4 regions of the Pseudomonas sp. NPDC086581 genome follow, and region 4 is predicted to be linked to each of the others. Evidence: riboswitches for the same ligand, from Rfam matches in the RefSeq annotation. Region 4 holds a riboswitch; each other region holds the start of a gene.
The links. Region 4 has a riboswitch for cobalamin ahead of cobO (cob(I)yrinic acid a,c-diamide adenosyltransferase). Riboswitches for the same ligand answer to the same signal wherever they lie in the genome.
Positions count from the first base shown of each region.

Region 1: another riboswitch for cobalamin. It lies ahead of ACIPK7_RS18640 (CbtB-domain containing protein); the one in region 4 lies ahead of cobO (cob(I)yrinic acid a,c-diamide adenosyltransferase).
Region 2: another riboswitch for cobalamin. It lies ahead of ACIPK7_RS02735 (TonB-dependent receptor plug domain-containing protein); the one in region 4 lies ahead of cobO (cob(I)yrinic acid a,c-diamide adenosyltransferase).
Region 3: another riboswitch for cobalamin. It lies ahead of cobG (precorrin-3B synthase); the one in region 4 lies ahead of cobO (cob(I)yrinic acid a,c-diamide adenosyltransferase).

Region 1 covers NZ_JBIVBR010000009.1:63,887-71,518, forward strand. Annotated here, with positions in the region: gene cobN (cobaltochelatase subunit CobN) at 1-342, opposite strand, end outside; gene cobW (cobalamin biosynthesis protein CobW) at 457-1,509, opposite strand; cobalamin riboswitch at 1,603-1,798, opposite strand; cobalamin riboswitch at 1,859-2,075, shown strand; gene ACIPK7_RS18640 (CbtB-domain containing protein) at 2,181-2,366, shown strand; gene ACIPK7_RS18645 (CbtA family protein) at 2,460-3,170, shown strand; gene ACIPK7_RS18650 (cobalamin biosynthesis protein) at 3,248-3,664, shown strand; gene cobM (precorrin-4 C(11)-methyltransferase) at 3,661-4,407, shown strand; gene ACIPK7_RS18660 (VOC family protein) at 4,413-4,844, opposite strand; gene mapR (GntR family transcriptional regulator MpaR) at 5,085-6,494, opposite strand; gene ccoG (cytochrome c oxidase accessory protein CcoG) at 6,581-7,632, opposite strand, start outside.
Region 2 covers NZ_JBIVBR010000001.1:556,001-563,632, reverse strand. Annotated here, with positions in the region: gene ACIPK7_RS02770 (M48 family metallopeptidase) at 1-793, opposite strand, end outside; gene ACIPK7_RS02765 (LemA family protein) at 815-1,411, opposite strand; gene ACIPK7_RS02760 (cysteine hydrolase family protein) at 1,576-2,124, opposite strand; gene ACIPK7_RS02755 (GlxA family transcriptional regulator) at 2,227-3,225, shown strand; gene ACIPK7_RS02750 (DUF3303 domain-containing protein) at 3,215-3,514, opposite strand; gene ACIPK7_RS02745 (cupin domain-containing protein) at 3,708-4,076, opposite strand; gene ACIPK7_RS02740 (VOC family protein) at 4,254-4,682, shown strand; cobalamin riboswitch at 4,756-4,963, shown strand; gene ACIPK7_RS02735 (TonB-dependent receptor plug domain-containing protein) at 5,156-7,012, shown strand; gene ACIPK7_RS02730 ((2Fe-2S) ferredoxin domain-containing protein) at 7,012-7,632, shown strand, end outside.
Region 3 covers NZ_JBIVBR010000009.1:50,667-58,298, reverse strand. Annotated here, with positions in the region: gene ACIPK7_RS18615 (ATP-binding protein) at 1-655, shown strand, start outside; gene ACIPK7_RS18610 (VWA domain-containing protein) at 580-1,326, shown strand; gene ACIPK7_RS18605 (glutathione S-transferase family protein) at 1,499-2,122, opposite strand; gene ACIPK7_RS18600 (cobalt-precorrin-6A reductase) at 2,258-2,986, opposite strand; gene ACIPK7_RS18595 (cobalt-precorrin-5B (C(1))-methyltransferase) at 2,983-4,080, opposite strand; gene cbiE (precorrin-6y C5,15-methyltransferase (decarboxylating) subunit CbiE) at 4,083-5,294, opposite strand; cobalamin riboswitch at 5,362-5,603, shown strand; gene cobG (precorrin-3B synthase) at 5,681-7,036, shown strand; gene ACIPK7_RS18580 (precorrin-8X methylmutase) at 7,029-7,632, shown strand, end outside.
Region 4 covers NZ_JBIVBR010000001.1:425,991-433,622, reverse strand. Annotated here, with positions in the region: gene ACIPK7_RS02100 (hypothetical protein) at 1-9, shown strand, start outside; gene ACIPK7_RS02095 (hypothetical protein) at 127-333, shown strand; gene ACIPK7_RS02090 (hypothetical protein) at 534-785, shown strand; gene ACIPK7_RS02085 (ABC-type transport auxiliary lipoprotein family protein) at 792-1,421, opposite strand; gene ACIPK7_RS02080 (MlaD family protein) at 1,418-2,356, opposite strand; gene ACIPK7_RS02075 (ABC transporter ATP-binding protein) at 2,357-3,142, opposite strand; gene ACIPK7_RS02070 (ABC transporter permease) at 3,139-4,284, opposite strand; cobalamin riboswitch at 4,415-4,638, shown strand; gene cobO (cob(I)yrinic acid a,c-diamide adenosyltransferase) at 4,908-5,519, shown strand; gene ACIPK7_RS02060 (cobyrinate a,c-diamide synthase) at 5,548-6,840, shown strand; gene bluB (5,6-dimethylbenzimidazole synthase) at 6,837-7,487, shown strand; gene cbiB (adenosylcobinamide-phosphate synthase CbiB) at 7,484-7,632, shown strand, end outside.

The sequences.
Region 1 (7,632 bases), on a different contig from region 4:
CGGCACCGCGATCAACGTGGCGCCGCGCTCGGCCAGCGCCGCCAGTTGCTCCATGCCATAGCGCCAGTAGCCGACGCCGCCGTGCACCGAGATCAGGACGACCTTGGCGTGCTGCAGCACCTCGTCGACGTAGAGGTCCACCGAGGCATGGTTCTGCAGCTGCATGGGGTTGGCCAGGCGCAGGCTCGGGTAGTCCTCCGGCAGCTCGCGCGCCGCCTCGGCGAGCAGCGCCAGGTGCGAATCGCCGCTGCAGAGGATCACCAGCTCGGCGGGCGTCTGGGCCAGGTGGGCGATGCCGTCGTCGGGGACGAAGCCGCCGGGTTGGGTGCGCAGCAGGTGCATGGGCTTGCTCGGTGTGAGTGCTCTTTTAGGAGCGGGGGCGCCTAGCTCTTGCTCGCGAACCAAACCCCGCTGCGAGGCCGTTCGCGAGCAAGCTCGCTCCTACGAAAAGCAGTGTTACGCCAGGGCGGTACGCAGCTCGTTGGCGATGGTGGCCTGGTCCAGTTCCTGGCCGATCACCACCAGGCGGGTGCCGCGGGTTTCGTCGCTGCGCCAGGCGCGGTCGAAGTGCTTGTCGAAGCGCTTGCCGACGCCCTGTACCAGCAGGCGCATGGGCTTGCCGGGGATGGCGACGAAGCCCTTGATGCGCAGCACGGCGTGGCGCTCGACCAGCGCGTTCAGTGCGTCCAGCAGGGCGCGTTCTTCCACTTCCGGCAGGTCGACATGGAAGGAGTCGAACTCGTCGTGGTCGTGGTCTTCATGACCTTCGTGGTCGTGATGGGTCGGGCGGCTGTCGATGTGCAGCTCGGCTTCGGCGTTCAGCCCCAGCAGCACCGAGAGCGGCAGCTGGCCGGAGTTGGCTTCGACGATCTTCACCGCCGGCGGCAGCTCTTCGGCGACCTCGGCACGCACGCGGGCCAGCGCTTCGGCGTCCAGCAGGTCGGCCTTGTTCAGCACCACCAGGTCGGCGCTGGCCAACTGGTCTTCGAACAGTTCGTGCAGCGGCGATTCGTGGTCCAGGTTCGGGTCCTGCTTGCGCTGCTCGTCCACCTGCTCGGGGTGGGCGGCGAAGGTGCCGGCGGCCACGGCCGGGCTGTCAACCACGGTGATCACCGCGTCCACGGTGCAGGCGTTGCGGATTTCCGGCCACTGGAAGGCCTGTACCAGCGGCTTGGGCAGGGCCAGGCCGGAGGTCTCGATGAGGATCTGGTCGAGGTCGCCACGGCGCGCTACCAGTTCGCGCATTACTGGGAAGAATTCTTCCTGCACGGTGCAGCACAGGCAGCCGTTGGCCAGCTCGAAGACGCGGCCGACCGCTTCTTCTTCGCTGCAACCAATGGAGCACTGCTTGAGGATTTCGCCGTCGATGCCCAGCTCGCCGAATTCGTTGACGATCACCGCGATGCGGCGGCCTTCGGCGTTGTCCAGCATATGGCGGAGCAGGGTGGTCTTACCGGCGCCGAGGAAGCCGGTAACGATGGTGACGGGGAGTTTGGCCAGGGTTTTCATGCGCGCCTCGCAAGCGAAATTGGAGGGCGGATGAAGGGCGCGCGCGCGGGTTCGCCGCGCAACGAAGGTCGCCACCGGATCACCCCGCCCGGTTGTCTTGATGCTGCTCGAGGCAGGTCTCCTGGCTCACAGCCCTTTCGTGTTCTTTCGCCTTCCCGCCTTGGTCGGCAGTGGCGTGTGAAAGAACAGGCTGTTCACAGTTGCGGGGGCAGCCGTGGCGCATCCGAAGATTTCCACGTTCCCTCTTAGCTCCGGCCAGTGCCGGAGAACCTCGAAGGGAGGAAGGCTACGCAGCGCGGCCGGGGCGGTCAATCGCCGGGGATCGGTTGACGCCTGCCGGCGGCCGTGGTCTGCTTGCGCGGTTTCAGGTGTCTCGCGCCACGCGCGAGGTGAAACGGGAAGCCGGTGCGTCCGCAAGGACCAGTCCGGCGCTGCCCCCGCAACGGTAAGCGCATCGAGGGTCGTCAGTAGCCACTGTGCCAAGGCATGGGAAGGCTGACCCATCCAGCGAAGAGTTTTCGCTGGCGTCGCAAGCCCGGAGACCGGCCTGGAATTCTTCGTTTTTGGCAAACCCGCGGTGGGCGGGCGCAGGCCGTGGCGCGACCGTTCGGGCGCGTTCGAATGCGTTCAACCTCTGCGTTCTCTTTCTTTGATCTTCAGAGGGAACGTTCATGTCCAGCAGCATCCTGACGCACGCGTCGAGCACTTCCATCCCCCTTTCCAAGCGTATCAGCCTGGCCGTCGGCGCCAGCCTGCTCGGTGCGCTGCTGGTGTATTTCGCCGGTTTCTCGCACATCGACGCGGTGCACAACGCCGCCCATGACACCCGCCATAGCGCCGGTTTCCCCTGCCATTGATGTGCGCCGCCTGCGCGTAAGCGCAGCGGATTCGAGGTACTCGCGATCGCTGGTTCGCCGCGTTCGTAGCCTCGTCTTGTCCGGAGAACTGCAATGATCAAACGTATCGCCCAGACCGCCGGTTTCGCCGGTCTGATCGCGGCGCTGGTGCTGACCCTGGTCCAGCTGCTGTGGGTATCCCCGCTGATCCTCAAGGCGGAAACCTATGAGAAATCCGAACCGGCCGCCGTGCTGGTCGAGGAGCACGCCCACGAGCACGCCGACGGCGCTGCTGCGGGTCATCACCATGATGCGGAAGCCTGGGAGCCGGAAGACGGCTGGCAGCGCATTATTTCCACCACCGGCGGCAACCTGGTGGTCGCGGTGGGCTTCGCCCTGATGCTGGCCGGCCTGTTCACCCTGCGCGAACCGGGCAGGGTCTCCGAGGGCCTGTTCTGGGGGCTGGCCGGTTTCGCCGTGTTCACCCTGGCGCCGTCCCTCGGCCTGCCGCCGGAGGTCCCTGGCACGGCCGCCGCCGACCTGAGCCTGCGGCAGACCTGGTGGATCGGCACCGCTGCCGCCACCGCCGCTGGTCTTGCTTTGCTGGTGTTCGGCCGCCACTGGGCGCTGCGCATCGTCGGCCTCGCGTTGCTGGTGGTGCCGCACGTAATCGGCGCGCCGCAGCCGGAGGTCCATTCCAGCCTCGCGCCGGAAAGCCTGGCCCACGAGTTCATCATCGCCTCGCTGGTCACCAACGCGGTGTTCTGGGTGGCGCTCGGCCTGGTCGCGGCCTGGCTGTTCCGCCGCTTCGCGCCATCGGCCTGATCCACGCGCTATGCTCGACCCCGCAGCCGGTTCGGCCGTCTGCGGGGTTTTTATTTTGATCTTCAAGGAGAGCGACCATGACACTGGTTGCCGGCCTCGGTTGCCGCCGGGGCTGCCCGCTCGACGAACTGCGTGCGCTGCTGCGAGAAACATTGGCCGAAGCGGGGCTCGACGAGTCGAACCTCACCGCGCTGGCCAGCGCCACGCTGAAGGCTGACGAAGACGGGCTGACGGCCCTGGCTGCCGCGCTCGACCTGCCGCTGGCGCTGTTCACGCCGCAACAGCTCGCGGCCTGCGAGAAGCGCCTGGGCGACCCTTCCGAAACCGTGCGCGCGGCCACCGGCAGTGCGAGCGTGGCCGAAGCGGCGGCATTGCTGCAGGCCGAGGCGCAAGGTGGTGCGCCGGCACGCCTGCTGATGGGCAAGCGCCGCAGCGAGCAGGCCACCTGCGCACTCGCTTTCATCCCCGTCGAATCCGCACAGGAGCCGTCATGACGGTCTACTTCATCGGCGCCGGCCCCGGCGATCCCGAGCTCATCACGGTCAAGGGCCAGCGGCTGATCCGCAACTGCCCGGTGATCCTCTACGCCGGTTCCCTGGTGCCGCCGGCCGTGCTGGAAGGGCACAGCGCGGAGCGCGTGGTGAATACCGCCGAGCTGAATCTTGAGGAGATCGTAGCGCTGCTGACCCAGGCTCACGGCGAGGGCAAGGATGTGGCGCGGGTGCACTCCGGCGACCCCTCGCTGTACGGCGCCATCGGCGAGCAGATCCGTCACCTGCGTGAGTTGGGTATCGCCTACGAGATTGTCCCCGGCGTCACCGCGACTTCCGCCTGCGCGGCGATTCTGGGTTGCGAGCTGACCTTGCCGGACATCTCCCAGACACTGATCCTCACCCGCTACGCCAGCAAGACGCGCATGCCCGAAGGCGAGTCGCTGGCGGAACTGGCGCAGCACCGAGCGACCCTGGCTATTCACCTGGGCGTCGGCCAGTTGGCGAACATCGTCGCCGAACTGCTGCCGCACTACGGCGCGGACTGCCCCATCGCGGTGATCCATCGCGCCAGTTGGCCGGACCAGGACCAGGTCACCGGCACCCTCGGCGACATCCTGCCCAAGGCACACGCCAAGGGCTTCCGGCGCACCGCGCTGATCCTGGTGGGCAAGGTGCTGGGGGCGGAGGGGTTTGCCGATTCGTCGCTGTACAGCGCGGGGCATGCGCATCTGTATCGGCCGTAGCGAAATCAGTCGGCTGGCAGCGGCCGCGATCCAAGGCTCTGGGCGAAGCGTAACAGGTAGCCGTCCGGGTCCTGGACGAGGAAATTGCGCTCCCCGTACAACTGTTCGTCCTGCCGGTACCAGCGCTCCTCAACGGGTTTGCGTAGCGAGATACGCGCCTCGTTCAGTGAACTCACCAGCGCCTGAATATCGGGGCAGCGGATGGAGAAGTTAATGCCTCGTCCCAGTGGTGGGTCCAGTGGGCGCACGCTCCATGGCGAGTCGGAATGCCAGTCCTGCTCCAGCATGAGCTGGCTGTCGCCAAAGGAAAGAAAAGCGAAGTCGTCTTCGCGGCGCTGGTACTCGATGGCGAAACCGAGCACCTCGCAGTAGAAGTGCAGGCTTCTCGTCAGGTCCGCGACGATCAGCTCCGGCACCAGGGCGTTCATCTTCAGCATGTCGGTGTTCTCACGCCAGCCACGGCTCCCCGCGCGGCAGCATTCCGCGCCGCAGGTACCAGCGCACCCACAGGTGCACGCCGAGCGCGGCGCTCACTGTGAGCAGGATCATCAAGCCTTCCGCATCCATGGCAGCTTCCCTCGTCCGGGTTTTCCTGCCTGACAGACTATTCCTGCGACAACTTGCCGCATAGGTACAGAAGGTTTCCGAATGTGCGGATCAGTCCCTCGGCACGCGCCCTACAACGAATGAATGATCCGACCGAGTGTTTCCATGGCCTGTTCGCTCGCCGTGGTCCACGGGTGGCCATAGTTCAATCGCAGGCAGTGGCCGAAGCGCCGCGTCGCCGAGAAGATCGGCCCTGGCGCGAGGCTGATGCCCTGGGCATGGGCGAGTTGGAACAGCTTGAGCGCGTCGATGTGCTCGGGCAGCTCCAGCCACAGGAAGTAGCCGCCGCTGGGCCGGGTGACGCGGGTGGCGGCGGGGAGGTGCCGGGCCACGGCGGCGAGCATCGCGTGCTGCTGGCTTTCCAGCGCGTGGCGCAGCTTGCGCAGGTGGCGGTCGTAGCCGCCGTGCTGCAGGTAGTCGGCGATGGCCGCCTGGGCCGGCACCGAGGCGGACAGGCTGGTCATCAGCTTGAGTCGCTCGATCTGCTCGGCGTAGCGCCCGCCGGCGACCCAACCGACCCGGTAGCCCGGCGCGAGGCTCTTGGAGAAGGAACTGCAGTGCATCACCAGCCCTTCGCTGTCGAAGGCCTTCACCGGTTTGGGCGCCTGGGCGGCGAAGTACAGTTCGGCGTAGACGTCGTCCTCGATCAGCGGTACCTGATGCTGGGCCAGCAGCGCGGCGAGGGCGCGCTTCTTGTCCTCGGCCATGCTCGCACCCAGCGGGTTCTGGAAGTTGCTCATGAACCAGCAGGCCTTGATCGGCAGGCGCGCGAGGCTGTCGGCAAGCACATCCAGGTCGATGCCTTCGCGCGGGTGGACAGGGATTTCCACCGCCTTGAGTTTCAGACGTTCGAGCACCTGCAGGCTGGCGTAGAAGGCCGGGGCTTCGATGGCGACCAGGTCGCCCGGCTGGGTGACCACCTGCAGGCAGAGGTTCAGCGCTTCCAGCGCGCCGTTGGTGACCACCAGTTCTTCCACCGGCAGCGGCATGCCGCCGACCATGTAGCGCAGGGCGATCTGCCGGCGCAGCGCGTGGCTGCCGGGAGCGAGGTCGGCGACCACCGAGCGCGGGTCCATGTCGCGCACGGCGTGGGCCATGGAGCGCGCCAGGCGCGGCAGGGGGAACAGTTCCGGCGCCGGGAAGGCCGAGCCGAAGGGCACGGTGTCCGGGTCCTTGATCGAGCTGAGTACCGAGAACACCAGTTCGCTGACGTCCACCTCGGTGGTTTGCGCGTCGTGGCGGGCAATCTCCGGCTCGGCCAGGGCACGCTGCACGTGCTCGCGGACGAAATAGCCCGAGCGCGCGCGGGCGACGATCAGGCCGCGATCCTCCAGCAGGTAATAGGCCTGGAACACCGTGGAAGCGCTGACCCCATAGGTGCGGCTGGCGTGCCGCACCGAGGGGACTTTCTGGCCGGGGGCGAGCACGCCGCTGCGGATCAGGCCGGCGATCTCGTCGGCGAATTTCTCGTAGCGCTTCATCTTGTCCTGCACGGCAGCCTGAGGGGCGGAAGAATCCGCCCACTCTAGGCGCTGCGCCGAGGTCACGCCAAGCTCCCGTGCCATGCTCAGCGCCTCGGCGAGACGAAGGTGCTGGCGGCGTCGATCTCTTCGTTGCCGTCGCTGACCCTGAAGTGCAGCGGCACCGAACCCCCGGCACTGCTCTGCGCCTCACTGGCCACCGAGACGGCGAAGTCGCGGATCTCGCCTGGCTGCAGCATCAGCTCCGGCACGCCTTGCAGGCGGTAGCCGGCGCCATCGGCGAGGCTTAGCTGGTAATGCTGCGGCTGCTGCGTCTTGTTGATCAGCTTGAGGTTGTAGATGTTCTCAATCTCGCCGGCGGCGTTCTCGCGGAACAGGCCACGGTCGCGGGCCACATCGAGGTTGATCAGCGGCCTTGCTTCGAGCGCCCAGACGAAGGCGCCGATCATCACCAGCAGGACCGCCGCGTAGCCGATCAGGCGTGGGCGCAGCAGGTGGGTCTTGCCGCCTTCCAGCGCGCTTTCCGAGGTGTAGCGCACCAGGCCGCGGTCGTAGCCCATCTTGTCCATCACCGAGTCGCAGGCGTCGATGCAGGCGGCGCAGCCGATGCAGGCAATCTGCAGGCCGTCGCGGATGTCGATACCAGTAGGGCAGACCTGCACGCACTGGTGGCAGTCGATGCAGTCGCCCAGGCCGAGGGCTTTGGGATCGGCGTCCTTCTTGCGCGCGCCACGGGATTCACCGCGCGCCGCGTCGTAGGAAATGATCAGCGTGTCCTTGTCGAACATCACGCTCTGGAAGCGCGAATACGGGCACATGTGGATGCACACCTGCTCGCGCAGCCAGCCCGCGTTGGCGTAGGTGGCGGCGGCGAAGAAGGCGACCCAGAAGGTGCTTTCCAGGTCCAGCTTGAGGGTGAACAGGTCCGCCACCAGCGGGCGAACCGGGGTGAAGTAGCCGATGAAGGTGATCGCCGTAACCAGGCTGATCAGCAGCCAGAGGCCATGCTTGGCGCCCTTGCGCAAGACCTTCTCGGCGCTGACCGGGCCGGCGTCGCGCTTCATCCGCTGGTTGCGGTCGCCCTCGGTGACCTGCTCGGCCCACATGAAGATCCAGGTCCACACGCTCTGCGGGCAGG
Region 2 (7,632 bases), 130 kb from region 4:
GACTCACCGATGCCTTGATCAGTTGGCCGAAGAAGGTGCCGACATAGCCCAGCACATAGAGCACCACGCCCGCGCCGATCACCAGCAGCACCACGCTGCCGCCACCGTCCTTGTTATTGCTGCTGCTCCGGCTGCTGGTGCGGACGCCGGTGCTGGTTTCGCTCCAGCCGCGCAGCAGCATCCCGCCGATCAGGCCGAGCAGGAGCATGCCGTGGAGCAGGGCGGTCAGCCGCGTGTTGAGCAGCATGTCGCCGTGGTGGATATGGCTGAATTCGTGGGCGATCACGCCCTGCAGCTCGTTGCGGTCGAGCTGCTCGATGGCGCCACGGGTGATGCCGATCACCGCGTCGCGTGGCGTCAGCCCGGCGGCGAAGGCGTTGATCGAGCCATCTTCCAGCACGTACACCGGCGGCACTGGCGAGCCGGAGGCCAGGGCCATTTCCTCGACGACGTTGAGCAGACGGCGTTCATCGGCGTTGCCGGCGCTGAGGTTGAGCAGGCGACCGCCGAGACTCTCGGCCACCACCTTGCCGCCTGCGCTCAACTGCACCTGCTTGTACAACGCGCCGAGGACGACCACGCCGATGATTACGGCGGCCACCGACAGGTACAGCTCCGGGTCGGGCAGGGAGGCGCGGGAGGTGAGGTGCAGCGCCGGTTCGCCCAGATGTCGCCAGAGCCAACCCAGAGCGACGCTGGTGATGGTGACCAGGCAGACCACTGCGACAGTCAGCAGCAGGACCAGGCGCCCGGTCTGCTTGCGGGCGCGGTCCTGGTGTTCGAAGAAGTTCATCGCGCTTCCTGCGCCAGGATTTTAGAAGGCGACTTTCGGCGCGGCCTGGATGACCTTGCTGTCCTCGAACTCCAGCAGGCTGGCGTCCTTGCTGTGGCCGTAGGTGGTGGCCAGGAAGTTGGCGGGGAACGACTGGCGGTAGGTGTTGTACTCCATCACCGAGTCGTTGTAGGCCTGGCGGGCGAAGGCGACCTTGTTCTCGGTGCTCGACAACTCCTCGCTGACCTGCTGCAAGTTCTGCGAGGCCTTGAGGTCCGGGTAGGCTTCCAGGGTCACGTTCAGGCGGCCCATGGCGCCGCCCAGAGCGTTCTCGGCGGCGGCCAGTTGCGCCATGCGGCCGGCGTCGCCGGGTTGCTCGGAAGCGGCCTTCAAACCTGCCACCGCAGCGTTGCGCGCGGCGATCACCGCTTCCAGCGTCTCGCGCTCGTGCTTGAGGTAGGCCTTGGCGGTTTCCACCAGGTTGGGGATCAGGTCATAGCGGCGCTTGAGTTGCACCTCGATCTGCGCGAAGGCGTTCTGGTAGCGGTTGCGCAGCGCCACCAGGCGGTTGAACACGCTGATCAGCAGGAAGATGACGCCAGCGATGATGGCGAGGGTGATGATCGAAGAAACGCTCATGGGATGTCCTTATCGGCAGGCGAATGTGGCCCGATGATAGCGGAAAGCCGGCGGAGTGTTTCGCAGCTTCTCACGTCCTGCTGCACCGGTTCGTCGGCAGTGTTACGGAGCGCTTCTGAACGAAAAGCGGCCTTCGGGGAGGCCGCTTTTGCCGAACGGGTTGATTAGCGATTCAGGTATTCGGCGGTGGAGACCACTTCGGCGTAGGCAAATGCCAGGGAGGCCATATACGCCGCATGTACCTGGGCTGCCGGAACCTTCACGCCATTGAACTCCAGGTCCAGGGTGGCGCAGGCGTCGTGCAGCACGGTCACCGGGTAGCCGAAGTCGGCGGCGGCGCGCACTGCGCCATCCACGCACATGTGGCTCATGTGGCCGACCACCACCAGCGATTCCACGCCGTGCTGGTCGAGGATGGCCTTCAGGTCGGTGTCGCGGAACGAGTTGACGAAGTGCTTGAGCACCACCGGCTCGCCGGGCAGATTGGCGACCTTGCCGTGGATCTTCGCGCCGTCGCTGCCGGGAGCGAAGAACGGGGCGTCGGCGCTTTCGAATTCGTGGCGCACGTGGACCACCAGGTCACCGCGCTCGCGGAAGGCGGCCAGTACCTTGGCTGCATGGTCGGCGGCGGCTTCGATGCCGACCAGCGGCCACTTGCCGGAAGGGAAGTAGTCGTTCTGGATATCCACTAGGATGAGCGCTTGCTTGGCCATTTCCGAATTCCTTATTGAGTGGTGAGGAAGTGCGACCAGTATGGTTCGCCGCGCGCCGCGCGGTGATCAGCCGGAACGACAATAACCGGGGGAAAACTGACAATGGCTGTGGAACGGAGCGTCGTCGAGATCGGGTTGCTGCTCTATCCCGGTGTACAGACGGCGGCGCTGCATGGGCTGACCGACCTGTTCGCGGTGGCCGAGCGCATCGCCGGCGAAGAAGCCGCGCAGCAGCTGCCGGCACTGCGCGTCAGCCATTGGTCCGGTGAGGACGGCGGTGAGCCGCGGCGTGTGTTCGACACGCATCCAGGCGCCGACAGTCGCTTGGTCGCCGTGCTGGTGCCGCCCTCGTTGTTCGGGCTGCCCGACGCCGCGCCGCTGCGCAATCTCACCGACTGGCTCGCCGCGCGCCACGGCGAGGGCGCCATCGTAGGCTCGGTGTGCATCGGCGGCCTGCTGGTGGCGGAGGCGGGGCTGCTTGACGGCCGCAGCGCCACAGCCCACTGGAGTGGTGCCGAGGCCTTCGCCGAACGCTTCCCGCGCGTGCGCCTGGAAGCGCACAAGCCGATGGTGGACGACGGCGACCTGATCACCTCCGCGGGGCTGATGGCCTGGTCCGAGCTGGGCCTGCGCATCGTCGACCGCCTGCTCGGCCCGAGCATCGCCAACCGCACCGCACGTTTCCTGGTGGTCGAACACAGCGACAGCGCCCAGCAATGCGGCAGCAATTTCGCCCCGCTGCTGGGGCATGGCGACGCCGCCATCCTCAAGGTGCAGCATTGGCTGCAGGGCAACGGCGCGGTGGACGTCAGCCTCGCTGCCATGGCCGCCCAGGCTGGACTGGAAGAGCGCACCTTCCTGCGCCGCTTCCGCGCCGCCACCGGGCTCAAGCCCACCGAGTACTGCCAGCACCTGCGGGTAGGCAAGGCGCGCGAGCTGCTGGAATTCACCAACGGCACGGTGGACCACATCGCCTATACGGTCGGCTACCTCGATCCGGGCTCGTTCCGCAGCACCTTCCGCAAGATCACCGGGATGGCGCCGAGCGATTATCGCAAGCGCTTCGGGGCGAAGGTTGGCGCGAGCGCACTCAGCGATTGAGCGCAGCCTGTTTCTGCTGCATCAGCTCCATCATCAGCGGTGCCAGATCCTGGTCGGTGAGGGCAGGATGAACCTGCATGTCCAGCAGATCGTTCCACTGCATCATCCAGCGTTGTATTTCGATAGGGCTCTCGGCTTCGGCCAACCCGAAGCCGAGCATGTGCCCGACGGCATGCCAGCGGCCTAGCAGCTTTACCGCAGCATGCGGCAGTGCGCCGTTCTTGAGGAAGCGCTCGATGGCGGCATCACGGTTTTCCATGGGAATGGTCCAACTCACCAGATAGAGCATGTCGCACCTCTGGCCCGGGTCCGGGCAGTCAAGTGTCGCGGACCCGAATCGGTACCGCCGCCAGAGTCACGCCTGTTGTTTCCCAGGCGTTACAGCCGCCGGCTGGGAGCGGTTTCCTCCCGTCAGGCATAGCAGCCGTCGCCCGAAGGCGAGATGCCGCTGATCGGCGGCGCACGATGCCGTCGATCGACGGTCACACCCAGCGATCATTCTCCGCCGTGCGTTCGCCGCCCTGGTCGCCGGTGTTCAGCACCCCGCGCGGTTCGATCAGCATCACCTGCACCTCGTGCTCGGCGTAGGGCTTGTGCTCCACGCCGCGGGGCACCACGTACAGTTCGCCGGCGCGCAGGGTCAGCGGGCCGTCGCGGAAGTCGATGCGCAGCTCGCCATCCAGCACGATGAAGGTCTCGTCGGTGTCGGCGTGGCTGTGCCAGACGAAGTCGCCCTGCAGCTTCACCACCTTGAACTGGTAGTCGTTCATCTCGGCGATCACCCGTGGTTGCCAGGTTTCACTGATGCGGTCGAGCTTGGCCTGCAGGTTGATCGGTTGGCGTTGGGTCACGGTGGTGTTCTCCTTGGGATCGTTGCGTCGACACTACGACCGACCCGTCGAGCGGTCTTGCAGGAAATTGCGCTTCGATGCGGCTTACCGATTTGCTGCTGGTCGCCGCATGGCGCTGAGGGGCGAAAACGGGTGACTATGCTCAGATCATCGCGCCCGTTCTTGCTGGAGACCGCCATGTCCACGCCCGCTCCCATTGCCCGCCCCAGCGTCATCCCTTGCCTGCGCTACCGCGATGCGCCCCAGGCCATCGACTGGCTGTGCGCCACCTTCGGCTTCCAGCGGCAACTGGTGGTCGCCGATGATCATGGCGGCATCGCCCACGCGCAGCTGGCGCTGGCCGACGGCAGCGGGCTGGTGATGCTCGGGTCATTGCACGACAACGAATACGGCCGGCTGATGCGCCAGCCCGACGAGATGGGCGGCTGCACGCAGAGCATCTACGTGGTGGTGAAGGATGCCGAGGTGCTGTATCGCGCGGCAGTGGACGGCGGCGCGCAGATCGTCATCGACATCAAGGACGAGGACTACGGCGGCCAGGGTTTCACCTGCCGTGATCCGGAAGGGCACATCTGGAGTTTCGGCACCTACGATCCCTGGCACTGATCCCGCGCTTTCGCGCCAAGCCCGCAACATCCTGCCCAACCCCTGCGCTTGACGCTTTCGTCCGCCAAGTGTTCAGATTCGCCCCGTTTCAGGTGCCCCCCGCCGCCGTGCGTGGGGTGAAACGGGAAGCCGGTGCGTCGCCCTCGTGCGACCAGTCCGGCGCTGCCCCCGCAACGGTAAGCGAGCGAAGCATCCACTAGGCCACTGTGCTCAGGCATGGGAAGGCGGACGTTTCATGACCCTCGCAAGCCCGGAGACCGGCCTGGAACCTGTTTGGCAAACCCGCGGTGGGCGGGCGTGAGCCGGTTCCCGGGGCGCGCTCGTTCCGGGTGTCGCTGCGCCGCCTGCGAAATCCCGATTTCGAGGCGATCACCTTGCAACATTCTTCGTTCCTGAACCGGCGTGTCCTGCGCTGGAGTTCTGTCCTTCCTCTCTGTGTCCTTGGCTCGCAGCTCGCTGCGGCGCCGCTCGACCTGGCCGATGAAATCGTCAGCGGCCCTTCCGTGGAATCCACCACCGTGGCCGACATGGCCCGCTACGGCAGCAAGCTGGAGGTCATCGACCGCCAGCAGATCGAACGCGCCGGCCCCAGCGCCGACATCACCCGCGTGCTGCAGATGGTCGTGCCCGGCCTGTTCGTTGCGCCGAAGAACGGACCGTTCGACTACGGCACCTACTCACTGCTCGGCGGGCGTAATGACGACACGCTGATCCTGCTGGACGGCGTGCGGCTGAACAACCGCCTCTACGGCGGCATCTACATCGACACCCTGCCGACCACCGCGGTGGAGCGCATCGAAGTGCTCAAGGGCGGCCAGGGCCTGCTGTTCGGCACCCAGGCGGTGTCCGGGGTGATCAACATCGTCACCCGCAGCGCGCGGAGCCGCGAGGCGGCCGGCGAAGTGAATCTCGGCCTGGACACCTTCAAGGGCCGCAGTGGTGATGCCCGCGCCGAGAAGATCGCGCAGAACGGCCTGGGCGACCTCGGCCTGATGGCCTACGTCAGCCACAACCGCTCCGACGGCTACCAGCCCTACCGCGACCGCGACATGACCGACACGGTGAGCGACAAGCGTCGCTCCTACGACGTCAACGTATTCGGCGCCAAGGCCATCCAGGCCATCGGCGATGCCTCGCGGCTGGAGCTGTTCTACCAGTACGCCGACGCCGAGCTGGACTTCGCCCGGCCAACTTCCAACCACCACACCAGCAACAACCGCGTGCAGCAGATTGCCACGGCGACTTTCCAGCAGAGCGTCAGCGAGGACTTCAGCTGGTTCGCCAAGACCCACATCAATGACTGGGATACCCGCTACGACCGCGTCTACAACCTGCAGGGCGGCGGCACCCAGGTGCTCAATCACAACGACTACTGGGGCTTCACCGACTGGGGCGCGCAGCTCGAAGGCAAGGCGAAGCTGGCGGGCGGTCACGAGCTGGTCCTGGGCAACGACAACCAGTGGTACAAGGGCCAGGACGATGTGCTGATCATCGACAACGACAAGGCCGAGTCCCACGCGCTCTACGCCCAGCTGCGGCCGAACATCGAGGCGCTGCCCGACTGGCACCCGAGCCTGGGCGTGCGCCGCGAGGAAATCTCCGGCGGTGAAGGCGCCACCGTGTGGATGCTGACCTCGCTTTACGACCTCACGCAGCAGCTCAAGCTGCGCGGCCAGTTCGGCACCGCCTTCAAGCTGCCCACCGCCGAGCAGTTGTTCGTCAACGAGCCGGGCGATGAAGTCGGCAACCGCGACCTCAAGCCCGAGCGCAGCCGCAACGCCGAGCTGGGCCTGGACTACAACGGCGAGCTGTTCGAGCAGCCGTGGAGCGGCAGCGTCACGCTGTTCCGCCGCGAGATCACCGATCTCATCACCCTCGCGGGCGATCAGTGGGTGAACGGCAACGGCGAGATCACCGTACGGGGCATCGAAGCCAACGGTCAGTTGCAGGTTGGCCGGCACTGGCAGGTCTCGGCCGACGCCACGCGCAACCTGGTGGACAGCCGTGAGGGGGTGACGGTGAACAACATCCCGCACTTCTTCGCCCGTGTGCGCCTGGGCTATGACGACAGCCTCTGGGGGGCGGGCCTTGCCACGCGCTATATCGGCTCCATCGTCAGCGCCCAGGACGACGACTATGGCCACTACACGGTGCTCGACGGCGACGCCTACCGCTACCTCGACGCTGCCCACGCGCACCGTCTGAGCCTGCTGCTGGAGAACCTGCTGGACCGCGACTACGCCACTGGTCGCACCAGCAACGGCATCCGCCAGGTGGACAACCTCGGCCGGCCGCGCACCGCCGAGCTGCGCTACACCTTCAGCTTCTGATGAAGGCCATCCTGCTGGTCGGCCCGCTGGCCGGAGCCCAGGGCGAGCGCCTGCATCGCGAGGTATCGGCGCGTCTTGCCGGTGTCGAATGCATCGATACCGGCGAGGGTTTCGATTCGCTGTGGGCGCGGGTGCGCGAGCTCTTGGCCGAGGAGCGAGAACTGCTGCTGGTGGACCTTGAACCGACCGGCGACGGCGCCTATCTCGACTGGTTGCGGGCTGAACTGGCTGCCTTGTTCGCGGAGCACCCGCAGGCGCCGCCGCCGAAGGTCACCGCTTCTGCGCTCGGCCGGCGCGGGCTGGATGCGGCGGCGGTGCTGGCGGCGATTGATGATCCGGCGCAACAGCTGGATTGCCAGGGCGTCGGCGAAGTGCCGTCGCAGCCGGACTGGTCCGCGCCACCGCCGCACCGGCATCACCTGTTCCTCTGCACCGGGCCGCGTTGTGTGCGGCGCGGTGCGCTGCCGTTATGGAAGACCCTGCGTCGCGAGCTGATCCGCCTCGATCTGTACGAGAACGCCGAGGGCGCCCTGCTGACCCGCACCGGCTGCCAATTCCCGTGCAATCGCGGGCCGCTGCTGACGGTCTATCCCGAACGCGTCTGGTATGGCCTGCGCAGT
Region 3 (7,632 bases), on a different contig from region 4:
GCTCGACGTGGCCGCCAGTGGGGTCAACCTGATCGAGCGCGACGGCCTGTCCCACAGCCACCCCGCGCGCTTCGTACTGATCGGCACGATGAACCCCGAGGAAGGCGAGCTACGGCCGCAGCTGCTGGACCGTTTCGGCCTCAAGGTGCAACTGGAAGGGGCGCCCGCACCGACCGAGCGCGCCGAGATCGTCCGCCGCCGCCTGGCTTTCGATGCCGATCCGCAGGCATTCCTCGCACAATGGCTGGAGGCACAGCGGGCCCTGCAACAACGCTGCAGCGAGGCGCGCCAGCAACTGACTGCGATCCCCCTGGACGATGCCGCGCTGGAGACCATCGCCGAGCGCTGCCATGCCGCCGGCGTCGACGGCCTGCGCGCCGACCTCGTCTGGCTGCGCGCCGCCCGCGCACATGCCGCCTGGCGGGGGGCAAGCGCCATCGAGGCGCAGGACATCGATGCGGTCGAGCACTTCGCCCTCGCCCATCGCCGCCGCCACGCGCCGCCGCAATCAAGCACTCCACCGCAGTCACCATCGAGCCAACCCCAGGCACCCTCCAACGCCTCCCACGGCGAAGGCCAATGGGGCGAACTGCCCGCGCAGAGCGTCGCCATGGGCGAACGCCGGCAACTGACGGGCTGGCCAAAAAAGCCCTGAGCATCCGCCCGCGCCAGGCCCCAGGCGCGGATGCCACCCCCCGACCCGGCCAGCTCGCCGGCGGCCGCAGCGGCGCCCGCCAAACGGGCGCGCACGGCCGTATCGACTGGCCCGCCACCCTGCGCAACGGCCGCCCGCAACGCCGCGCCGACCTGGTGCTGCGCGCCCGCAGCCGCCAGCCCGGCGAACTCTGGCTGGTGATAGTCGACGCCTCCGCCAGCACCCGCCGTCACGGCGCCCTCGCCCAGGCCAAGGGCCTGCTCGCCGACACCTTCGAACGGGCCTACCGGCAACGCGCACGCCTCGCCGTGTTGCATGCCACGGGCGCACAACCGCGCTGGTTGTGGCAGGGCCAGAAGGTTTCGAGTCAGTTGCAGGAATGGCTGGAGCAACTCGGTGCCGGCGGTGGCACCCCGTTGATCGAGGCGCTGCAGCAGGCGCGCGAGTGGCTGGACCAGCGCCAGCGACAGAAGCCGGGCGAGAGTCAGCGTCTGCTGGTACTGACCGACGGCCGCCTGGGCCACTGGCCGGCGCTGCAGCCACTGAACTGCCCGACGGTGCTGGTGGATATCGAAGGCGGAGCCGTGCGGCTGGGCAGGGCCAGGAAGCTGGCGGAAGAGCTTGGCGCCGACTATCGGCCGATCGGCGACCTTTCGGCGAACGGTCGTTAAAAGCCCCGCACACTAACCTTCTCCCGCAAGCGGGAGAAGGGACTGTTCCGTGCAGTCCAAGGGGCCGGAGTTAGCCGGCTAGCACCGATACAGCATCTCACCCCGAACGGCCCCCTCTCTCCTCGGGAAAGGACTGGGGTGAGGCGCATTCATCGCGTGGAGACATTCCGAATCACGGTTCCCCATTACGCCCATGCAACAGGAACCCGGGCCGCTCGCTCAGGCGCTCGTAGTACGCCGCAACCGCCGGTAGTTCCGGGCGCTGCATGGGCGTCAGGTACCAGCGGTTCACCGACAGGCCGAGCACAACATCCGCAAGGCTGAAGCAGGCACCAGTAGCGAACGCGCCGGTGCGTTCCAGTTGCCGATCCAGCAGGGCCATGCAGTGGTTCCACTGTGCCTCGCTCAGGGCAATCGCGGACTCGTCGGTGTGGCTCGGGCTGTTACGCACCCTGGCCATGAACGCGTAGCGCCAGGCGTTGTTCAACTCGGTGGCCTGCCAGCCCATCCACTGCTCCACCAGCGCCCGTTCGCGCGGTGACGTCGGCAGCAATTCGCCCTGGGGATACTGGGTGGCGAGGTAGCCACAGATGGCGTTGGATTCCCAGAGCACGAAGTCGCCGTCGACCAGGACCGGCACCATGGCGTTGGGGTTGAGTGCAATGAATTCCGCCGAGGCGGTGGAGCGGAAGCCCGTGCCCCAGTCTTCCCGTTCGTAGGGCAGGTTCAGCTCGGCGCAAGTCCAGAGCACCTTGCGCACGTTGATCGATGAAGCGCGGCCGAGGATTCGCAGCATGGTGTCACTCCCTGTGAAAACCGGGGCCCAGCATAGAGGCTGGTGGGGCGGCGGAGAAGCGCGATCTTGACGCGATGCCGAGCTTGCCCGCGAAACGCTACGAAGCTGTGAACACTTGCTAAGCGGGACGTTCCGTCAATCCGCGGCGAGGGGCCCAAGCGCCTGCCAGAGAGACTCGACACTGTCGAACTCGCGGTCCACCGCTGGCAACGCCGGCCGCGCCAGGATCAGCACCGGCACGCCACACTCGCGTGCAACCTGCAGCTTCGGCTCGGTGGCCTGGCTGCCGCTGTTCTTGCTCACCAGCACGTCGGTGCCCAGGCGGGCGAACAGCTTACGCTCACCATCGAGAGTGAACGGCCCGCGCGCGCCGAGCACTTCGGCGCGCTCGTTGCCGGGCAGGCTCTGCAGGCAGCGCACCGTCCAGTGTTGATGCTGGGGAATGTCCTCGAGGTGCTCCAACGGCTCGCGGCCCATCGTGAACAGCGGGCGGCGAAAATCATTCAGTGCCGAGATCAGTGCCGGCCACCCTGCCACCTCGCGCCAGTCGTCATCGATACCGGCCTGCCAACCGGGACGACGCAGCGCCCAACAGGGCACGCCGGCGAGTTGTGCGGCGCGGGCGGCGTTGGCGCTGATCTGCGCGGCATAGGGATGGGTGGCATCGAGCAGCAGGTCGAAACCGCGGTCGCGGATGTAGTCCGCAAGGCCTTCGGCGCCGCCGTATCCACCGACGCGCACCTCGCAGGCGAGGTCGTCCGGCACCTTGCCCAGACCGGCCAGGCTGTACAGGTGTGGCGGCCCGAGTCGACGCGCAATGGTCAGCGCCTCGCCGATGCCGCCCAGCAGGAGCACCCGTTTCATCGCACCTCCAGCGCTTCGCCCACCAGATTGCCCTGGCGGTCGATGGCGAAGACTTCCAGCGTCACTTCAGCGGGTACGATGCGCCGGGCAAAGGTCAGCGCGCGGGCGCAGACGGCATCACCGAGGGCAACGCCTTCGGCGCGACACAATGCCAGCGCTTGCTGGCTGGTGTTGGCTTCGCGCATGCGCTGTTGCAGCTCCTCCGACGCGCCAATTTCGGCCGCCCACTCCGCCAGCTGCGGCAGGTCGATGCTGGAGTGGCGGCTGTGCAGGTCCATATGGCCGGCGGCCAGCTTGCTGATCTTGCCGAAGCCGCCGCAGATGCTGAAACGCTCCACTGGCACCTTGCGCAGGTGCTTGAGCGCCGCGCCGGCGAAGTCGCCCATCTCGATCAGCGCGGTGTCGTCGAAGCCGTAGCGACGGCGCATGGCGTCCTCGCTGGCGTTGCCGGTGCAGGCGGCGAGATGACGGAAGCCGTTGGCGCGGGCGACGTCGATGCCCTGCTGGATCGATGCGATGTAGGCCGAACAGGAGAACGGTCGGACAATGCCGGTGGTGCCGAGGATCGACAGGCCGCCGAGGATGCCCAGGCGCGGGTTCATGGTCTTGAGCGCCAGCTCGGCGCCCCCCTCGACGTGGATCGTGACCTCAAAGCCGCCGGCGTAGCCGCACCCGGCCGCCAGTGCAGCGAGGTTGCCCTGCATCATCTGCCGCGGCACCGGGTTGATCGCCGGCTCGCCCACCGCCAGCACCAGCCCCGGTTTGGTGACGATGCCAACGCCCTCTCCCGCGTGGAAGCGCACACCGGGTTCAGCGCTCAGGGCGACGCGGGCGAAGACCAGCGCACCGTGGGTCACGTCCGGGTCGTCGCCGGCATCCTTCAGCGTGCCGGCTTCGGCACCCTCGGCGGTGAGCCGGCAGAACTCCAGGCGCAAGGTCGCACTGCGCTCCTTGGGCAGGACGATCTGCGCAGCGTCCAGCGTTTCACCGGTGAGCAGCAGACGCGCGGCGGCCAGGCTGGTGGCGGTGGCGCAGCTGCCGGTGGTGTAACCGCTGCGCAGCGGGCGGGGTTCTTCCGGAGTCTCTTCGCGCATCGTCAATCGGCCAGGGGCTTGCGCACTTCCAGCAGGGTGATCGGCAACGCCGCGCGCCAGGTATCGAAGCCGCCCAGCGGCTGGGCCTGGGACACCGACAGGCGGGTCAGTTCGCCGCCGATGCGGGCGCGCCAGCTGAGCAGCATGGATTCGCTCTGCAGGGTGACCGCGTTGGCGACCAGCCGGCCGCCGGGCTTGAGTTGCTCCCAGCATTGCTCGAACACACCAGGCAGGGTCACACCGCCGCCGATGAAGATCGCATCGGGGCGCTCCAGACCCTGCAAGGCTTCCGGCGCGGCACCGCAGACCAGTTGCAGCGCCGGCACGCCAAGGGCGTCACGGTTGAAGCGAATGTGCTCCTGGCGCCCGTCGTTGGCTTCGATGGCCAGCGTGCGGCAGCTCGGATGTGCGCGCATCCATTCGATGCCGATGGAACCGCAACCGGCGCCGACATCCCACAGCAGCTCACCGGGCTTCGGCGCCAGCCGCGCCAGGGTTACGGCGCGAACATCGCGCTTGGTCAGTTGGCCGTCATGGCGGTAGACCTCGTCCGGCAGGCCGGTGGTCAGCGGCAGGCGAACAGCGTCAGCACCCGCCACGCATTGCACCGCAACGAGATTCAGCGCGGCGGTCTCGCTCGGCGACCAGTCGCTGGCGAGTCCGTCGATGCGTCGCTCCACCTCGCCGCCCAGGTGCTCCAGCACGCTGAGGCGACTCGCGCCGAAACCCCGTTCGCGCAGCAGCGCAGCGATGGCCGCCGGGCTGCTGCCATCGTTGCTGAGGATCAGCAGCTTCGCGCCGTCGTGGATCTGCGCATTGAGTGCCGCCAATGGGCGCGCCACCAGCGACAGCAGCGTGCAGTCCTGCAACGCCCAGCCCATCCGCGCGGCAGCGAGCGAAGCGGAAGACGGCGCGGAAAGTACGAGCATTTCCTCGGACGGAATCTGACGGGCAAGGCTTGCGCCGACGCCGAACAGCATCGGGTCGCCGCTGGCCAGCACGCAGGTCGGCTCACCGCGTCGACGCAAGACCGGCTCCAGGCTGAACGGGCTCGGCCAGGCCTGGCGACGGGCGCCCAGGCAATGCGGCAGTAACTCCAGCTGGCGTGGCGCGCCAATCACTTCGCTGGCGGCGAGCAGGGCGCGGCGCGCGGCCTTGCCGAGGCCGGCATAGCCGTCCTCGCCGATGCCGACAATGGTCAGCCAGGGCGTCATGAAATGTCCTCAGGGGTGCGACGATCGATCCGACGGGCAGGCTTTTCCTGCCTCCGAACAAAGCAGGCATAATACCCGCTTCGTCGGTGCTCGTAGGACGCTTCGCCTTTTGCGGTGAAGTTTCTCAGAGCCGAAGAGGGAACACGGTTAAGCCGTGGCTGCCCCCGCAACTGTAAGCAGCGAGTCCGCGCAATGCGGCGACACGAGAACGACGTTCCGTGCCGCCGGCCAGGCCACTGGGCAACCGGGAAGGCCGCGCTGGATGAGGACCTGCCAGCCAGGAGACCTGCCGACGAAACCAGTCGCGCGTGCAGACATCGAGCGGGGTGTATCGGTGTCGTGAAGTCCCCTTTGGGGGATTCGCAGGTCACCGCGATCCAGCCCTGGTGACCACCGTGCAAGACCCTTCAGCCCTGCCCGTCCGTCCGCATGCCTGCCCCGGCCTGCTGCGCATCGTGGCCTCCCGCGATGGGGGCATCTGCCGCCTCAAGCTGCCTTGCGGGCAACTCGACGCCAACGCCGCGCGCGCCATCGCCCTGGCGGCCGAACGGCATGCAGACGGCGTGCTCGAAGCGACCAACCGCGCCAACCTGCAAATTCGCGGCGTACATGCCGGCGCCGAAAATGCGCTGAGCCGTGAACTGCTGGCCGCCGGCCTCGGCCCGCGTGAGCTGGCTTCGGACGACGTGCGCAACCTGCTGGTCAGCCCGGCGCTCGGCCTGGACACTGGCAGCGCGTTCGACGCGAGCCCGCTGGCCCGCCAGCTGCTCGACCTGCTGGAGCACACCCCGCGCTTCCACGGCCTGTCGCCCAAGTTCGGCATCCAGCTGGACGCCGGCGAAACGCTGGCGATGCTGGAACACCCCAACGATCTCTGGCTTTCGGCCATGTCCGACGGTGCCGCGCCGCTGTTCGCCTTCGGCCTGGCCGGCTGCCCACCGCAGCGCGAGACCGATCGCCCTGCTCTCGCCGCCGTCAGCGCCGAACAGGTACCGCTGCTGGTGGAAACTCTGCTGCACCTGTTCCTCGATCTTGCCGGCGACGGCCAGACGCGCATGCGCCACCTGCGCGAGATGCTTCGCGATGAAGTGCTGCTGGAGCGCCTGCAGCAACGCCTGCCCTTCCCGCTGCAACTCGGAGCGGCTGTGGATAACTGGCGACGTCCTGCGCCGCAGGCTTTCGGCCATCTCGGAATTCAGCCCCAGCGTCAGCCGGAACGGGTCATGGTCGGCGCGGGATTCGTCCTCGGACGCCTCGACAGCACCACCCTGTTCGGCCTCGCGGATCTTGCCGAGCGCTTCAGCGTCGGACAGCTGCGTCTGACGCCCTGGCAAAGTCTGATCCTCCCTGGCGTGGCACAAACCGATGCCGCCGTCGTGCTCGGCGCGCTGGCCAACCTCGGCCTGGTGATCGACGCCGCGCAGCCGCTGTCGCGCCTCGTCGCATGCAGCGGTTCCAGCGGTTGCGCCCGTGGGCTGGCCGACACTAAGGCCGATGCGCTGCGCCTGGCCGAGCGCCTGCGCCACGCACCGCCGGCCGGTGTACACCTGTGCGGCTGCCCGCGCTCCTGCGCCGCCGCCCACGTCGCCCCTTACACCCTGCTGGCCGTCGCCGACGGCCGCTATGACCTGTTCCGTCGCGCCGATGGCGTGGCCGGCTTCGGCCAGCCAGTGGCGCGCAACCTTTCCCTCGATGCCGCCGGCGACCTGCTGGCCGCACCCGGAGCCCTCACCGATGCTTGATTACATTCGCGACGGCCAGGCGATCTACCGCCAGTCCTTCGCCACTATTCGCGCCGAAGCCGACCTGTCCGGCATTCCCGCCGACCTCGAGAAACTCGCCGTGCGGGTGATCCACGCCTGCGGCATGGTCGACGTCGTGCAGGACCTGCACTTCTCCGCCGGCGCCGGGGCCATCGGCCGTGCGGCGCTGGCCGCTGGCGCACCGATCCTCTGCGATGCGCGGATGGTCGCCGAGGGCATCACCCGCGCGCGCCTGCCGGCCCACAACGAGGTGATCTGCACCCTCAACAATGCAGACGTACCCGACCTCGCCCGCGAACTGGGCAACACCCGCTCGGCGGTGGCGCTGGAGCACTGGCGCGAGCACCTGGAAGGCAGCGTGGTGGTGATCGGCAACGCGCCGACCGCGCTCTTCTACCTGCTGGAAATGCTCGATGCCGGCGCGCCGAAACCGGCGCTGATCCTCGGTTTCCCGGTGGGCTTCGTCGGCGCCATGGAGTCCAAGGACGCCCTCGCCGCCGACAGCCGTGGCGTGCCCTACGTGATCGTCCGCGGTCGCCGTGGCGGCAGCGCGATGGCCGCCGCCGCAGTGAACG
Region 4 (7,632 bases):
CCGAGCTGATGGCTTTGCCAGCGCGCTGAAGGCTCTGCCTGAGCCGCTCGCGCGGACGGGCAGCCGGAGCGGGGCGAGTTCGGCTATCATGTGCGCCGTTTCATACCTTTCAGAACCGGTCTACCCATGACGTCCTCTCAGCAGCCGCCCCGCGACGACAGCGCCGACAACGCGCAGGAACAACCCACTCTCTCCCTGGCCGAGCTGGCCAAGGCCGCCCTTGCTGCGCAGCAGCAGGCTAATGGCGCCTACCAGCACCGCAAGAAGCACGACAAGGCTGAGTACCGTCCGCCACACCCGCGCGGCTCGCGTCGCTCCATGGGCAAGCGCTGAGACAACCTCTCATCTGAAACTCCGTCAACCAGCGCTTTTGCGGGGAGCGCTGGCTGAACTGCGACGACCGGCTCAGGTCGTATTCGCATCCGCCGGGCCAGGTCGGCTGGCAACTTCCCGTCTCGCGAACACGTCAAGGATCGACAGTAGCGCACCCCTATGCCATGGCTGGAGGGGCGCCTCGCGTCAAAGGAGAATCAATGAAAGTCCTCGTTCCCATTTTCTCGCTGCTGGCGCTCGCCGGCTGCATCACCATGACCGGCAACTACGAGGTCACCGCTCACGATGAGTCAGGCAAGGAGCTGAGCAAGGGCAAGTTCCTCGCCCACGGCAGTGGCATCTACACCGTGCGCAACTCGCTGTGCTCGGTCTACCCGAAGGCCATCGTCACCATCAAGGACGTGGAGTCGGACCAGGAACTGGAAGGCGAAAGTCCCTACCGCTGCCGCTGAGCCTTCTTACGGGGCAGGTGGCGTGACCTTCTGTCGCTGCCCTTGCTGCAGCGTCCACTGCACCACCTGGCCGGATAGCTGATCGGCTGCCTTGCCGAAGGCGCTGACCACTTCGGGCACCTGTTTGCCATCTACCGGCTGGCTGACCTCGAAGCTGCGCGAGGCAATGATGCGCTGGCCAAGCGTGCGCACCAGGCGGGCGTCATAGCGGATGTGGATTACCGGCTTGCCGTTCTGGTATTCGCTCTGGAAGGCGCGCAGCTCTCCCGTCAAGTCGAAATCGGCCTGCAGGCTGGTCTCGTCGCTGCTCAGGGCCGGGATACTGCCACTCGCGGTGAAGGCGTCGAGCAGGCGATCACGCAGCAGGCCCGGTGCGCGGTTGCTCCAGCGCGCGCCCTGGTAGCTGCTCAGTTGGTTGCCCTGCGGGACTACGGCAATGCGGTTGCTATCCAGCGCCAGACTGGCGGTGGGCGCGCTGACGCGCAGGGACCAGTTCACCGCCGCGTTGCTGCGCACGGGTTGCAGGGTTGCCGGCAGCAGGTAGAAGTCCGGGCTTTCCGCTTCCGGGAGGATCGAGCAGGCGCCCAGCAGGCCGATCAGGGCAGCAGCGCCGAGCAGGCGGGGAGGGGCGATCATGGCTGGAACTCCTTGTTGCGCTCGCGGCCGAGCAGGTAGCCGGTGGGGTTTTCCTGCAGGCGGCGGGTGACGCCGCGCAGGTCTTCCAGGGTGGAGCGCAGTTCGCGGACCGCCGGACCAATCTCGCCCAGGCCATTGAGGCCGCCATTCACCGAGTCGTAGTTGCTGTTCAGCAACTGCTCCACGCGCTCGCTGCTGGTGCGCAGGGAAGCGAGAGTCTTCTGGGTGTCATCAAGGATGTCCTGACCCTTGCCGCCAAGGGTCTGGTTGGCCCGTTCGAGCAGCTGGCTGGCGTTGGCCAGGGTGATGCGCGCCTGCTCGCTGGCGGCAGCCAGTTCCTTGAAGGTTTGTCGGATGTCGTCGCGCTGTTCGGCGACCACGCCGGTTGCCTGGTCGATGTGGTCCAGGGTGCGGCTGATGCGGTCGACGTTCTCCTGGGAGAACATTCGGTTCACGTTGTTGATCAGGTTGTTGATGTTGGTCGCGATGTCCTCGCCGTTGGCCAGCAACTTGGCGAACGGCGAGGGGATGGTCTTGATCACCGGCACTTCGCCGTCCTTGCTGGCCAGCGGCGGGCTGTCCTGGGCGGCGCTGGATAGCTGGATGATGGCCTGGCCGGTGACGCCGGTGAGGGCCAGCTTGGCGCGCGTGTCTTCGCGGATCGGTGTGCTGTCATAGACGCGGATGCGTGCGCGGACCTTGCGGGGGTCGTTCGGGTCCAGGCGCAGGGACACCACGTCACCCACGCGGATGCCGCTGTACTGCACGGTGCCGCCCTCGGACAGGCCGGTCACCGCCTCGTTGAAGATCACGTCGTAGACCTTGTACTTCTGGTCGTTGCTCGACTGCGCCAGCCACAGGGCGAAGAGCAACGCGCCGATCGACACGACCAGGGTGAACAGGCCGATCAGCACGTGATGGGCACGGGTTTCCATTCAGCTTTCCTCCCGCAGGTGTTCGGTGGCCTGCAGCGCGGCACGGCCGCGCGGACCGTGGAAGTATTCCTGTACCCAGGCGTCGTCGGTACGGGCGACCTGGTCCAGTGGCCCCACCACCAGCACGCGTTTCTGCGACAGCACGGCGACGCGGTCGCAGATGGTGTAGAGGGTGTCCAGGTCGTGGGTGACCAGGAACACCGTGAGGTTGAAGGCGTCGCGCAGGGTCAGGATGAGTTGGTCGAAAGCCGCCGCGCCGATGGGGTCGAGGCCGGCGGTGGGTTCGTCGAGAAACAGAATGTCCGGGTCCAGCGCCAGGGCGCGGGCCAGGGCGGCACGCTTGACCATGCCGCCGGAGAGCTCGGCCGGGTATTTGCCGCCGGCGTCCGGCGGCAGGCCGGCCAGGGAAATCTTCACCTTGGCCATGAACTGCGCATCGGCGCGGGACAGCCCGGCGTGCTCGATCAGCGGCAGGCAGATGTTCTCGCTCACGGTCAGCGAGGAGAACAGCGCGCCGTTCTGGAACAGCACGCCGAAGTGCCTTTCCAGCTTCGAGCGCTCAAGGGGCGGCAGCGCCGGCAGGTTCTGCCCGAACACATGCACGCTGCCTTCGCTGGGTTGGCGCAGGCCGATGATGCTGCGCAGCAGCACCGACTTGCCGGTGCCCGAGCCGCCGACCACGCCGAGGATCTCGCCCTTCATCACGTCGAGGTCCAGGTGCTCGTGCACGGCGTGGGTACCGAAACGGTTGGCGAGGTCGCGGACGACGATGATCGGTTCGCTCACCAGCCCATCTCCATGAAGAACAGCGCGAAGACCGCATCCAGCAGAATCACCACGAAGATCGACTGGACCACGCTTGAGGTCGTGTGCTCGCCCACTGACTGCGCGCTGCCGCTGACGCGGAAGCCCTCCAGGCAGCCGATCACGGCGATGATGAAAGCGAATATCGGGGCTTTGACGATGCCGACCAGGAAGTGCTGCACGGCGATGTCGTTCTGCAGCATGTAGAGGAACATGCGTGGCGAGATATCAAGGGCGAGGGCGCAGACCACGCCGCCGCCGAAGATGCCGGAGATCATCGCCAGGAAGGTCAGCATCGGCAGGGTCAGCAGCAGGGCCAGGACGCGTGGCAACACCAGCAGTTCCACTGGGTCGAGGCCCAAGGCCTGGATGGCGTCGATTTCCTGGTTGGCCTTCATCGAGCCGATCTGCGCGGTGAAGGCGCTGGCGGTGCGGCCGGCAAGCAGGATCGCGGTGAGCAGCACGCCGAATTCGCGCAGGAAGGAGAAGCCCACCAGATCGACGGTGTATATCTGCGCGCCGAATTTCTGCAGCACCGTGGCACCTAGAAAGGCCACTACCGCACCGACCATGAAGGTCAGCAGGGCGACGATGGGCACGGCGTCCAGTCCGGTTTCCTCCATGTGCGCGGCCAGCGAGGTGAGCCGCCAGCGTCTTGGGCGCAGCAGGTTTCGCAGCAGCGTCTGCAGGGTCAGGCCGATGAATCCGAGCAGGCCGACCAGGTGTTCGCGGAAGGTCAGGGTGGCGATGCCGATGCGCTCGAGCACGTCGACCAGCGCGTTGCCCGGCTCCGGCGCCTTTTCGTCCAGGCGGCACTGGGTGATGGCGCTGCCGACGGCGCGCAGCAAGGCTTGGCGTTCGGCGGGGAGGTTGCGGGCGATCTGTTCCAGCTGACTCATGCGTGCGCCGCCGATGATCTCGGCGAGCAGCGCGGCGCCGGCGGTATCCAGCGCGCCGAGGCCGGCAAAATCCAGCTCGGCGGGGGACTCGGCATGGCGCTGGGCGGCTACCTGGGCTTCCAGCACGGAGAAATGCGCGAGCGTCCAGTCGCCGCTGACGTGCATCAGCGGTGGGCTGGCGGAGGTGTCGAGCTGAAGCTGGCCGGGCTGGGCAGTCATCGTCATGGTTCGCATTCTAGCGGAGTTACACAGTGCCATGATTGGACAGGTGTGTCGCATTGTAGAGCGCTTGCCTGATGCTGGGACAAGCCCGGCGACATCCTGTTCAATTGACGCCCCAGGCCGCCAGCCACTAAGCTGCGCGCCTGCTTCAGGTGCTCTCGGCGCAAGCCGCGAGTGAAACAGGGAAGCCGGTGAAATCGATGCGCAATCGACCATTCCGGCGCTGCCCCCGCAACGGTAAGCGAGCTTCGAACCGCAATCCGCCACTGTGCCATCGGCATGGGAAGGCGCGGTTCATCGACAGCCTCACGGCGTCACTCGCAAGCCCGGAGACCGGCCTGCTGCATCGCATGGCATCGCGGGAGGCGCTGCCGACGTCGGCGCTGCGCGCCGCGCGTTGCCGTCCTCCGCCTGCCCCGACTGGTCAGTGCCGCGCGGGTGAGAGCGGCGGAGAATCCTTCAGGTGCAATCCCTATTCCCCAGGTCGACAGCCTTTGCGCTGGGCGGCCTCTGCCGCATGGCGCTTGTGCGTCGCCGCGGTTCGTCCCTGCCCATTCCATTCCTCGTGCGCTGCCACCCGGGCGGCAGCCTGACGCCTGCGCATTCGCTTTCAGGAGCAACTTCCCATGACTGAATCCCCGGAAAAGGACGAGCGCCATCGCTCGCGCATGCAGCGCAAGAAGGCAGTGATCGACGAGAAGATCGCCCAGGCCCAGGGGGAGCGCGGCGTGTTCCTGGTCAACAGCGGCAACGGCAAGGGCAAGAGCAGCTCGGCTTTCGGCATGGTCGCCCGCGCGCTTGGCCATGGCATGAAGGTAGGCGTAGTGCAGTTCATCAAGGGCGCCGCGACCACGGGTGAAGAGGCGTTCTTCCGCCGCTTCCCCGAGGAGGTCAGCTTTCACGTGATGGGCGAGGGCTTCACCTGGGAAACCCAGGATCGCCAGCGTGACATCGCCAAGGCTCAGTCCGCCTGGGACGTGGCGCGCCAGCTGCTGGCCGACCCCGAAGTCGGCCTGGTGGTACTGGACGAGGTGAACATCGCCCTCAAACACGGCTACCTGGAACTGGACACCGTGCTGTCCGATATCGCCGCGCGTCCGTCGATGCAGCATGTGGTCGCCACTGGCCGTGGCGCGCAGCCGGCGATGCTCGAGGCCGCCGACACCGTGACCGAGATGGGCCTGGTGAAACACGCCTTCAAGGCCGGCATCAAGGCGCAGAAAGGGGTGGAGTTCTGATGCATCCCGTTGTGGCGGAGCGCGTCTTATGACCTCGCGCCAATGCCCCGCATTGCTGATCGCCGCCCCCGCTTCCGGGCAGGGCAAGACCACCGTGACCGCCGCCCTGGCACGCCTGCACACACGCCTCGGGCGCAAGGTGCGGGTGTTCAAGTGCGGCCCGGACTTCCTCGACCCGATGATCCTCGCCCGCGCCAGTGACGCGCCGGTCTACCAACTGGACTTGTGGATGGTCGGCGAGGAAGAGAGCCGTCGGCTGCTATGGGAAGCGGCCGGCGAGGCCGACCTGATCCTCATCGAAGGCGTGATGGGCCTGTTCGACGGCTCGCCGTCTGCGGCCGACCTGGCGCGGCGCTTCAATGTGCCGGTGATGGCGGTGATCAACGGCCAGTCCATGGCGCAGACCTTCGGCGCCATGGCCGTTGGCATGGCGACCTACCAGAGCGACCTGCCGTTCTCCGGCGTGCTCGCCAACCGTATCGGCAGCCAGCGTCACCGCGACCTGGTGCGCGACAGCCTGCCGGAGTGGATTCGCTGGTATGGCGCGCTGCCGCGCGATACCGAAGTGGAGCTGCCCAGCCGACACCTCGGCCTGGTGCAGGCCGATGAGCTGGCCGATCTCGACGCCCGCCTGGACGCCGCCGCCGATGCCCTGGCGGCCAGCGCCAGTACCGAGCTGCCGCTGCCGGTGAGCTTCGCCGCGTCTGAGTTGCGCCGTGAGTCTTCCCGCCTCGATGGCGTGCGGATCGGCGTGGCACGGGACAACGCCTTTGCCTTCCTCTACCAGGCCAACCTCGACCTGCTGCGTGAACTGGGCGCCGAACTGGTGTTCTTCTCGCCGCTGCGTGATGACGCATTGCCGGACGTGGACAGCCTCTATCTGCCCGGTGGCTACCCCGAACTGCACCTGCAGGCGCTGGCTGGCAACCGCGCCATGGCCCAGGCCATCCACGCGCACCACGAAATGGGCAAGCCGATCCTCGCCGAGTGCGGCGGCATGCTCTATCTGCTCGATGCGCTGACCGACGTGGCCGGCGAGCGCGCCGAATTACTCGGCCTATTGCCGGGCAAGGCGCGCATGCAGAAGCGCCTCGCCGCGCTGGCGTTGCAGGCGGTGACGTTGCCCGAAGGCACTCTGCGCGGGCACACCTTCCACCACTCGCTGCTGGACAGCAGCGAGGAGCCGCTGGCCCGAGGCGTCTGCCCCAACGACAAGCCGGTGGCCGAAGCGGTGTTTCGCCGCGGCCGGCTCACCGCCTCCTACATCCACTTCTACCTGCCGTCCGACCCGGACGCTGCAGCAGCCCTGCTGAGACCATGACCGAGCACGCCTACAGCCTTGAGGAGCGCGCCGCGCTCTATCGCGCCATTGCCGAGCGTCGCGACATGCGTCATTTCAGCGGCGGTGAGGTGGCGCCGGAACTGCTCGCGCGCCTGCTCGAAGCGGCGCACCAGGCGCCCAGCGTCGGGCTGATGCAGCCTTGGCGATTCATCCGCGTCACCTCGCGGGAGCTGCGCCGGTCGATCCACGGGCTGGTGGAGGCGGAGCGCGTGCGCACCGCCGAGGCACTGGGCGAGCGTTCCGACGAGTTCATGCGGCTGAAGGTCGAGGGCGTGCTCGACTGCGCCGAAGTACTGGTGGCCGCGCTGATGGAGGGCCGCGAGGCACATGTATTCGGTCGTCGCACGTTGCCGCACATGGACCTGGCCTCGCTGTCCTGCGCCATCCAGAACCTCTGGCTGGCGTCGCGCGCCGAAGGCCTGGGCATGGGCTGGGTATCGCTGTTCGACCCCGCCGCGCTGGGCGAACTGCTCGGCCTGCCGGCGGGAGCCGAGGCCGTGGCGGTGATCTGCCTCGGCCCGGTCAGCGAGTTCTACCCGGCGCCGATGCTGGCCCTGGAAGGCTGGCGCCAACCGCGCGCGCTCAGCGAGCTGCTGTTCGAGAATCGCTGGGGAGAACAGCCATGAGCCTGGCTCTGCTGAGCGTCCTCGGCGTGGTGCTGGATGCCCTGTTCGGCGAACCGAAACGCTGGCACCCGCTGGTGGCCTTCGGGCGTCTGGCGGATCGGCTGGAGCGGCGTTTCAATCGCTCCCGCGCCGACGCTGGCAAGGA